2 regions of the Clostridioides sp. LIBA-7602 genome follow, and region 2 is predicted to be linked to the other one. Evidence: riboswitches for the same ligand, from Rfam matches in the RefSeq annotation. Region 2 holds a riboswitch; the other holds the start of a gene.
The links. Region 2 has a riboswitch for lysine ahead of ACTG45_RS11250 (aspartate kinase). Riboswitches for the same ligand answer to the same signal wherever they lie in the genome.
Positions count from the first base shown of each region.

Region 1: another riboswitch for lysine. It lies ahead of ACTG45_RS17570 (aspartate-semialdehyde dehydrogenase); the one in region 2 lies ahead of ACTG45_RS11250 (aspartate kinase).

Region 1 covers NZ_CP196991.1:3,774,493-3,779,650, reverse strand. The annotation lists gene dapD (2,3,4,5-tetrahydropyridine-2,6-dicarboxylate N-acetyltransferase) at 1-391, opposite strand, end outside; gene dapB (4-hydroxy-tetrahydrodipicolinate reductase) at 581-1,330, opposite strand; gene dapA (4-hydroxy-tetrahydrodipicolinate synthase) at 1,397-2,284, opposite strand; gene ACTG45_RS17570 (aspartate-semialdehyde dehydrogenase) at 2,401-3,402, opposite strand; lysine riboswitch at 3,580-3,753, opposite strand; gene dapA (4-hydroxy-tetrahydrodipicolinate synthase) at 3,831-4,712, opposite strand; gene ACTG45_RS17560 (L-serine ammonia-lyase) at 5,035-5,158, shown strand, end outside.
Region 2 covers NZ_CP196991.1:2,311,342-2,316,499, forward strand. The annotation lists gene ACTG45_RS11240 (outer membrane protein assembly factor BamD) at 1-314, opposite strand, end outside; gene lysA (diaminopimelate decarboxylase) at 519-1,811, opposite strand; gene ACTG45_RS11250 (aspartate kinase) at 1,829-3,022, opposite strand; lysine riboswitch at 3,104-3,272, opposite strand; gene ACTG45_RS11255 (hypothetical protein) at 3,384-4,001, opposite strand; gene ACTG45_RS11260 (hypothetical protein) at 4,172-5,158, opposite strand, start outside.

The sequences.
Region 1 (5,158 bases), 1.5 Mb from region 2:
CCATAGAACCTTCACCAATAACAGCTCCTATATTTATAACAGCTCCCATCATTACAACAGCATTTTTTTCTATAGTAACCATGTCTCTTATTATTGCACCTGGCTCAATTCTTGCATGTTCACTTAAAGTATTTTTTAGAGGAATAGCAGAATTTCTTCTATCGTATTCTACATGAGTATCTATTATATCTTTACCATGTTTATCTAATACTTCCATTATATCTTCATAGTCACCTATAAATATATAAGAACCATTGCATCCAAATACTTTAAATTTATCAGTTGATTGGAAATGTAAAGAGTTAGTATTTACATATACCTTAACAGGTGTTTTCTTTTTAACTTCTTTTATATATCTTGCTATTTCATAAGCATCGTTTAAATTTACCATTTGTTAATTCTCCTTGTATTTCATTATATTTCTTTTATTATATACTTATTTATCAATTTTAGTATATACTTACTTTTCATTATTTACATTTTATTTTACAGATTTTTTATTATATAAGCATAGTATCAAATAAATTTATCTATTGTATATATTTGAGTTATACTGTGTATCCTCATTATATTATTGTTATTATCCTAACATGCTGTCCATATTATAAAATCCTGGTTTTTGTTTAACTAAATATTTAGCAGCAGCTATAGAACCACTTGCAAAGATACCACGAGATTGGGCTTGATGGCTTATTGTAAGTACTTCATTATCTCCAGCAAACAGAGCATCATGTTCACCAACAATGTTTCCACCTCTTATAGCATGAATACCAACTTCATTTGTTTGTCTTTTCGCACTACGACCATATCTACCATAATTATTTTCAACGTTTGGTAAAACCTCTTTTATAGCGTTAGCAATCATAACAGCTGTGCCACTTGGGGCATCTACTTTTCTGTTGTGATGTTTTTCTATTATTTCTATATCAAATCCTTCTAATAATTTAGCTGCATCTTTAACCAATTTTACTAATACATTTACACCAAGAGACATATTATATGATTGGAATACAGGAATAACTTTAGCCGCTTCATGTATTTTGTTCATTTCTTCATCATTATATCCAGTAGTAGCGATTACTAAAGGTGTCTTAGTTTTTAAAACATAAGATAAGATATTATCTAAATTAGAGTGATGAGAAAAATCTATAACTACGTCAACTTTTTCAACTATAGTGCTCATATCTTCATAGATTTTAAGGTCACCTTCACAGCTATCCATACCTCTAGCTGAAACACAAACCAACTCTAATTCACTATCTTCTCTTATAGTATCGGCTAAAATCTTACCCATTTTTCCATCATAACCAGTTGCTATAACTTTTAACATAATTTCCTCCTATGATTAAGGGCTAACTTTTGACCAAACTTATTTTTTACCATGCATCAATTTTTACTATGCATTAACTTTTAGTCCAAAGTTAACTAATTCTTTCTTTAATACTTCTAAATTTGCTGGGTCCATTTCTGCTAGAGGTAATCTTAAATCTCCAACATTGAATCCTAATAAATTCATTGCAGTCTTAACTGGTATAGGATTTACTTCTATAAATAAAGCTGCGATTAGAGCATCCATACCAAGTTGTAATTTTCTAGAACCTTCTATATCGCCTTCAAAGAATTTAGCTACTAAATCGTGAGTTTCTTGAGGGCAAACATTAGCAAGTACTGATATAACTCCTTGACCTCCTAAAGACAATAAAGGAAGTATAGTATCATCGTTACCAGAGTAGATAGCAAAGTCATCTGGTACTAAGCTAGCTATTTCTGCAACCTGTCCTAGGTCTCCACTAGCTTCTTTTACAGCAACTATATTATCTATTTTAGCAAGTTCAACTATAAGGCTAGGGCTTATATTTACACAAGTTCTTCCAGGGACATTGTAAAGTATAATTGGAAGTTTGACACTGTTAGCTATTGTTTCAAAATGACGTTTAAGTCCAGCCTTATTAGCTTTATTGTAATAAGGAGTTATGATTAATAGAGCATCTACTCCTAATTTTTCAGCTTCTTGGCTTAGATTAACTGAGTGCATAGTATCATTAGAACCACTTCCAGCTATAACAGGAACTCTTTTATTAACTTTTTCTACAACATACTTAATAGTAGCAAGTTGTTCTTCATCAGTCATAGTATTAGCTTCACCAGTAGTACCACAAGATACTATAGCATCAGTACCATTAGCTATTTGGTATTCAACCAATTCGCCTAATTTGTCAAAATCAACTTTGTTATCCTTTGTAAATGGTGTAACTAGAGCAACAGCAGAACCTTTAAATATCATATAAAATCAATCCCCTCTTTTTTATTTTTGTGTTTTATATTACAGTTACTTCTAATGCTTGTTTTTGTGTTATTATTAATATTTTACAAAATTATATATTTATACAATTTTGCATATTATACTAAATCGTATGATAAAGCCATTTCAGCTATTTGAATTGCATTAGTTGCAGCACCTTTTCTTATATTATCAGCAACAACCCAAAGATTTACACCATTATCAACACTAAAGTCTCTTCTTATTCTTCCAACAAATACTTCATCTCTATTGTCAAATTCTACAGCAGTTGGATATTCATTCTTAGCAGGATTATCAACTACTACAACACCTGGAGCTTCTTCAAGTGTTTTTACCAAATCTTCTAACTCAAATGGATTGTTAAATTCAACATTTATAGATTCACTGTGACCATTTCTTACTGGAACCCTTACAGTAGTTGCAGTTATTTTTAAGTCATAGTTATCAAGTATTTTCATAGTTTCATTTACCATTTTCATTTCTTCCTTAGTATATCCATTTTCAGTAAATGAATCTATATGAGGAAGACAATTGTAAGAGATTTGATGAGGGTAGAATCCAGTAGGATTACCATTCATTCCTTGCTCTAAATCCTCAACTCCTTTAACACCAGAACCAGATACAGCTTGGTAAGTAGAGTATACTACTCTCTTAATTTTGTACTTATCATCAAGTGCTTTAAGAGGAACCATAGCTTGTATAGTAGAGCAGTTAGGATTAGCTATTATGCCTTTGTGTTCTTTTATTGCTTCTGGATTTACCTCAGGAACTACTAAAGGCACATCTGGGTCCATTCTCCAGTGACTAGAGTTATCTACTACTAAGATTCCATTTGATGCTGCTATTGGAGCATACTTTTCACTAATACTTCCTCCAGCAGAGAATAATGCTATTTGTATACCTCTATCAGTAAATGAAGTTTCCTTCAATTCTTCTACTATATATTCTTTACCACCAAATACTACTTTAGAACCAGCTGATTTAGAAGATGAGAATAAAAATAGATTTTCTATTGGAAAATTTCTTTCTTCTAATACTTTTAAAAATGTTCTACCTACCATTCCAGTAGCACCAACTATCGCTACATTTACTTTTTTCATATAAATTCACCCCAATTTTAAATTATTAAAACATTATTTTATTTGATTTTAGTTATACAAGTAAGATATGTTAATATTTTTATATATCCAAAAACTTTAATATTATATTAACAACTTTAATTATATACAAAAAACGTACAAAGGTATACTTTGTACGTCTAATTTATCACTCAAAGTAAACCCTGTAGCTCATCACTCATAATATAAGTGACAGTATTACACATGTTATGTGTAATCCCAGAAAATATAATTGCAAGAAATATTTTCTTCGGCTGTAAATCCTTTTTCCAATCATTAACGCCTGCCAGCTACTATTGGATACTCTTAGTTACAGCTACCTCTACCCTAGGTTAATAGGATATTAAAATTTGATTATTCTAATAATAATACATATTTAAGAAAAAATCAACTTATTTATATAAATATTGCTAAAATTTAAATCCAAAATTTGTCATTTCTTGTTTTAATACATTTAGATTAGTTTCTTCCATTTCAGCTAGAGGAAGTCTTAAATCTCCAACATTAAAACCTAAAATATTCATGGCAGTTTTAACTGGCACTGGATTTACTTCTATAAATAAGGCAGCAATTAAAGCATCCATATCAAGTTGTAATTTTTTTGAGCCTTCAATATCACCTTCAAAGAATTTAGTTACTAAATCATGTGTTTCTTTAGGACATATGTTAGCAAGTACAGAGATAACACCACTTCCACCTAATGATAATAGTGGTAAGATAGTATCATCGTTACCGGAGTATATAGCAAAGTCTTTAGGTACTAATTTAGCTATTTCTGCAACTTGAGCTAAATCTCCACTTGCTTCTTTAACAGCAACTATATTATCTATCTTAGCAAGTTCAGCCACAACAGATGGCTTTATATTTACTTTAGTTCTTCCAGGTACATTATATAAAATAATTGGTAACTTAACGCTATTTGCTATTGTTTCAAAGTGAAGTTTAAGACCTTTTTCATTAGTCTTATTATAGTAAGGAGTTATTATTAAAAGACCATCCACTCCTAATTTTTCAGCTTCTTGACTCATATGAACAGACAACATAGTATTGTTTGAACCAGTACCTGCTATAACAGGTATTCTTTTGTTAACTTTTTCAACTGTATATTTTATTACAGCAAAAATTTCAGATTCACTCATAGTAGTTGCCTCACCTGTTGTTCCACAAACAACTAGTGCATCTGTGTCATTCTCAATGTGGTATTCGATTAATTCACCTAATTTTTCAAAGTTGACATTATTATCCTCTGTAAATGGGGTAACTAAAGCAACAGCAGAACCTTTAAATAACATATAATCAAATCTCCTTTTTTATCTAAATTTAATTTTTTAAGTACAATAATAATTATAGTACAAATTAATTAATTTTAATAGGTATAGTTAATATCTTAACTGTTTAAATAAGATATTTATATTATATTAATATTACAAAAATTTGAAATAAATGTTTTATTCTCAAAATATGCATATTAATTTAATAAAATATACCAAAATGGAAATAAAAAATAAATTTTATGCGAATTTAATAACTAATAATTAATATATTTAGGTTATAATAAATATGTGCGTAAAATCTAATAATAAGTAATAATACGGAAAATTTAGGAGGAATAATATGGATACTTTAAAGGAACTTTTTAAAATAGGAAGTGGGCCTTCAAGTTCTCATACTATGGGGCCACAAAGAGCAGCAGAAAGATTTAAAAATGAAAACCCAGATGCAGAAAGTTTTAGAGCAA
Region 2 (5,158 bases):
TTAATAACAGATGAACCATTTTTTATTTTCTCTATAAGCTTAAGTTCCTTAATTGCATCCTCGTAATTTTTTACTTCTTCAAACTCAATCATATTTGACATTCTCATAGCTTGCATGTACATAGCCCTTGCATTCTCATTAGTATTGTCTTCTTCTAATGCAGAGGACAATGATTCCATAGCTTTTTTATAGTCATGTTTTTCTAAGTATGTTTTTCCTTGCTCAGTTAAATTTATTTCATCTTTATTATTAAATGAACATCCTACAAGAAATATAGATAATATCGATATTAATAAAATTACTCTTCCTCTCATTAAACCCCTCCTTGTTATATACTTTAAATTTTATCATAATTAGGAAGTTTTTAAAATATTTTATATTTATTACAAGAAATTTGTTAGTAAAATGAAAAATAAGTAGATATGCTATGTATAACTACAACAAACTAAAAATTAATTTAGAGCTATATACACCTTAGCAAATCTACTTAAAATAAACTTTAATATTTAATTTTTATTCTATATTTCTAAAGACAATAAGTCTTCATAACTTTGTCTCTTACATATTATCTTGTCATTTCCATCAAATACTGAGACTACCGCCGCTCTTGGTATCTTATTATAATTCGAAGACATTGAATATCCATATGCACCTGTTGATGTTGTTATAAGTATGTCTCCACTTTTAATATCCATTATATCTATATCTCCAATCAATATATCTCCACTCTCGCAACATTTTCCAGCTATTGTTACATGATTCATAGTCTCATGGTTAATTTTATTTACAATACTACATTCATAACTAGCTTGATACAGAGAAGGTCTTACATTGTCTGTCATACCTCCATCCACACTTACATACACTCTAACATCTTTTATATCTTTTATTGAGCCTACTGTATACAATGTACTTCCTGCATTTGCAACTATTGATCTACCTGGCTCTATTACCAGTATAGGCATTTCTATTCCAAGCTCTTTACATGAACTTTCTGCTTTAGTGATTATAGTCTCACAGAATTCTTTTATAGTTTTAGGCTTATCTTCTTTACTATAATAAACTCCTACACCTCCACCTAAGTCAATTTCTGTTAATTGTATATTGAATTTTTCTTTTATTTCTTTTACCAAGTTCATCATTATATCTACTGTATCTATGTATGGCTCTACATCAAATATTTGCGAACCTATATGAGCATGAAGACCCACAAGTTTGATATTTTTGTATTCACTTAATTTTTCTATAGCTCTAAACAAATCTCCATTTACTAAGGCAAATCCAAATTTAGAATCTATCTGACCAGTTTTTATATAATCATGTGTATGAGCTTCTATGCCAGGTGTTATTCTAAAATATATCTCTTGAGTCTTACCTTTTTCTTCACATAGTGTTTCAATCAAGTCTAATTCATAAAAATTATCTACTACAAATTTACCTACACCTAAATCTAATCCCATATTTATTTCTTCTTTAGTCTTATTATTTCCATGGAAGAAAACTTTTTCCATAGGAAAGTTTGACTTATAAGCTGTATATAATTCACCTCCTGAAACTACATCTAGGCACATTTGTTCTTCATTTATAAGGTTACACATGTAAAGAGGTAAAAAAGCCTTACCTGCATAAGCAACCTTATTTTTTCCATCTTTTGCTTTAAAATATTCTACATATTCTCTACAGTTTTGTCTTACTAAAGCTTCATCAAATACATAAAGTGGAGTTTGATATTTTTTACTAAGTTCTAAACAACTCACTCCTCCAATATATAATTCATTATCATTTACGGTCATAGTTCCATGAAGTTTCATAATATCCTCCCCAAATTTTATATATTAAATACTTCTGCTATTTTCTCTATAGCTACTTGCTTATCATCAGAATTTATAGCACAAGTTATACGAATTTCTGATGTAGTTATAAGTTTTATCATTATACCATTTTCATTAAATATCTTAAATACTTTAGCAGCAACTCCAGAAGTATTTTTCATACCAAGACCTACTAAAGAAAATTTAGTGATATTATTATCAATTACTACATGTTCTTCATCTGTATATTTAGATACTATCTTTTTACATTCACCTAGTTCTTCTTTTGGAACTGTAAATGATACACTTATCTTATCTAAAATAGGTGCAGTTTGACTTATCATATCTACACTTATTCCAATAGTTGCTATATCTTCAAATAAACTAGATATATTTTCTGCTTTAAAATCTTTTATTGTTATAGAACTATCATCATCACTAGTAGCTAATCCTGTTATTACTTTATCCTCTAATTTCATGTCTTTTCCCCCTCTTATATATGTTCCTTTTACTGTACCACATGTACGTCCAACATAAATTTCAACACCATATTTTTGTGCAAGTTCTATACTTCTTGAGTGCATTACTTGTGCCCCTAAACTTGCTAATTCAAGCATTTCTTCATATTCAATCTCATCAAGTTTACTAGCTTTTGAATATTTTCTTGGGTCTGTAAAATAGATTCCATCAACATCTGTATATATCTCACATTTTCCATTTAATTTGACTGCAAGAGCTACAGCAGATGTATCTGAACCACCTCTTCCAAGAGTAGTTACATCACCATCTTCATTGATTCCTTGAAATCCAGTTACTATTACGACATTTCCTTCATCTAAACTATTTTTAATTCTATTTACATTTATATCATCAATTTGAGACTTTCCATGAAGACCACTTGTTTTTATATTTAATTGATAAGCATTATAACTTACAGCCTTACATCCAAGTGCATTTAATGCTATTGATAATAAAGAAGCTGAAATCATTTCTCCAGTAGACATCAATGCATCCAATTCTCTTTTACTAGGTTCATTACTCAATTCTTTAGCCAATTTTATATATTCATCAGTAGATTTACCCATGGCAGATACAACTATCACCATTTGTGGATTTTCTTTTCTTCGTTCTATTATATTTTCTGCAATTGATTTTATTTTATCAGTATCTGCTACTGAACTTCCACCATATTTTTGAACAATTATACTCATGCTTTTTCCCCCTCAAGTTAAATTTTGATAAATAAAAACGCCCAAAGGTATACTTTGGACGTGTAAATCTCATAGACCAAGTAACCTTGTAGCTCACCACTTTAAAAGTGACAGCCTTATACATATTATGCATAAGTCCAGAAAATCCGTCCGTCAACAAATTTTCTTCGGCTATAGACCCTTTCATCAATCATCAACACTTACCAGCTCTTATTGAATACTATTGAATATAGCTACCTCTACCCTAGGCTCATTATTTTTTAATTAATTTATTAATATAGTTTTATCACATTCTATATAATATTGCAACAATTATTTTACAAAATGTGGCAAATCCATAGTCTTCTTTTTTAAAATTAGCTTATATACAATTAAATAGTTTATTTAACCCTAAATCTATAAAATTTATGCTATACTCATTATCGTATCTCTCTAAGTCATTTAATTCAGATAGATTATCTGGCGTAACTACCAAAACGTTTGGCACTTTAAAAAATGGAATTGTAGATTTATCTATCTTTCTAGAAAGATTTTCATATTTAGAAATATCTATTTCATTATCTAAATCAACATCTACTAAAACTTGTTTTATATTACCAAATTGGTCTGTATATTCAATAAATAAATCATATTTCATATCATCCACACTAACATTTCGGTAGAATCTTTTTACATCACAACCTGCAGTATTGATTCTAACAACTAATTCTGACCCTACTAGAGCCTTTATTAAATCATCTCCCTTAAAAAGTTTACTACCATTTAAATAGTATACATATGAGAGGTCTTTATAATTATAATAATCCACATCACAAGGATATTTTTTTAATGTATACTCACTACACATTTTTCTCAAAGTTTTTTTAAAGTTTTTTTTATTATATCTCTTTTGGTCTCCATAAATCTTTCTAAATTGAGCTTCTGTAACACATCTAACCCTGCTAATTAAAAGCAATATCTCTTTTTCCATATTTGTCATAGTACATTCTCCTTGAAGTATTATTTGCAAAGTTGTACTAATATTATATTAATTTTATGACATTAAATTTACAAAGAATTGAAATAAAATAGCTAGTTTTTATAAAAATAAATTTTATAAAAACTAGCTATTAACATATTAAATACTATTTTCAGACTTTTTAAGTTAAACTATACATTCTCTTGATTTCCAGAATCTTGAGAGTTTGTATTTTCGTCAGTTCCTGTTCCCTCTTTTGCTTTTTTGTCTTCAAAGTTTGCAATATTTAGGTTATCAAATTCTGACATTTCAATTACACCAGATGCTTCTTTTGAATACGATATTTTAACTTTATCTCCAACTTGAGTCAATGGCAATTCACTAGACACTTTTGAAGTGGCCTTGAATATTATTTCTTTATTTGAATCTAAAGTTACATAATAATTAGTATTTCCGCCTCGTACATCTGGGCTTATTCTCGTTACTGTACCTTCTATGACTTCGTCTTTTAAGTCATTATCAAGTTTTAAATCATTTCCCTTAGACTCTAATGAATCTTTATAGTTTCTTAATGCTTCGTTTTTATCTTCACCTATACCAAGCACATTATAATCTTCAACAGATACAAATGCAACTCTTTTTACAAGACCAGCCTTATCTTTTAATGATGATACATATGTTGGCTGACCTAATATATTATACATTACAGGGAATGTTGCTTCATAATTTTTTTCTTGAACATTACCCTCAGCTGATTTCATCGCAGCTGTCTCAGTAGCTCCTGGTTGTTTATATAATCTAGCTTCTTTTGTTCTAGAGTCAACTAACATAAATCCAATTGTAGATTCATCTCCACCAGAAGATGTTATACCTGTATACCAATAAGACCTATTATCATTTCCATAAACTAGTGATGTTCCTTCTGTTGGTACTAATACTCCTTTTTCTGATATAACAGAATTTAAAAATCCATTAACATAAACACCCCAGTCTTTAATCTGGTCTGTTATAAATTCTTGTGGCTGGATTCTATCTACCCATTTAGGTGTATTCTTAACATTATAAACATTTATTTTTCCAGTTTCTGCGTCAACAGTGGCTATTCCTGTAGCATTTGCTCCTCCATAACCAATTTTATGCTCATATAAACTTACAACCCAATAAGGCTTCCCTTCATC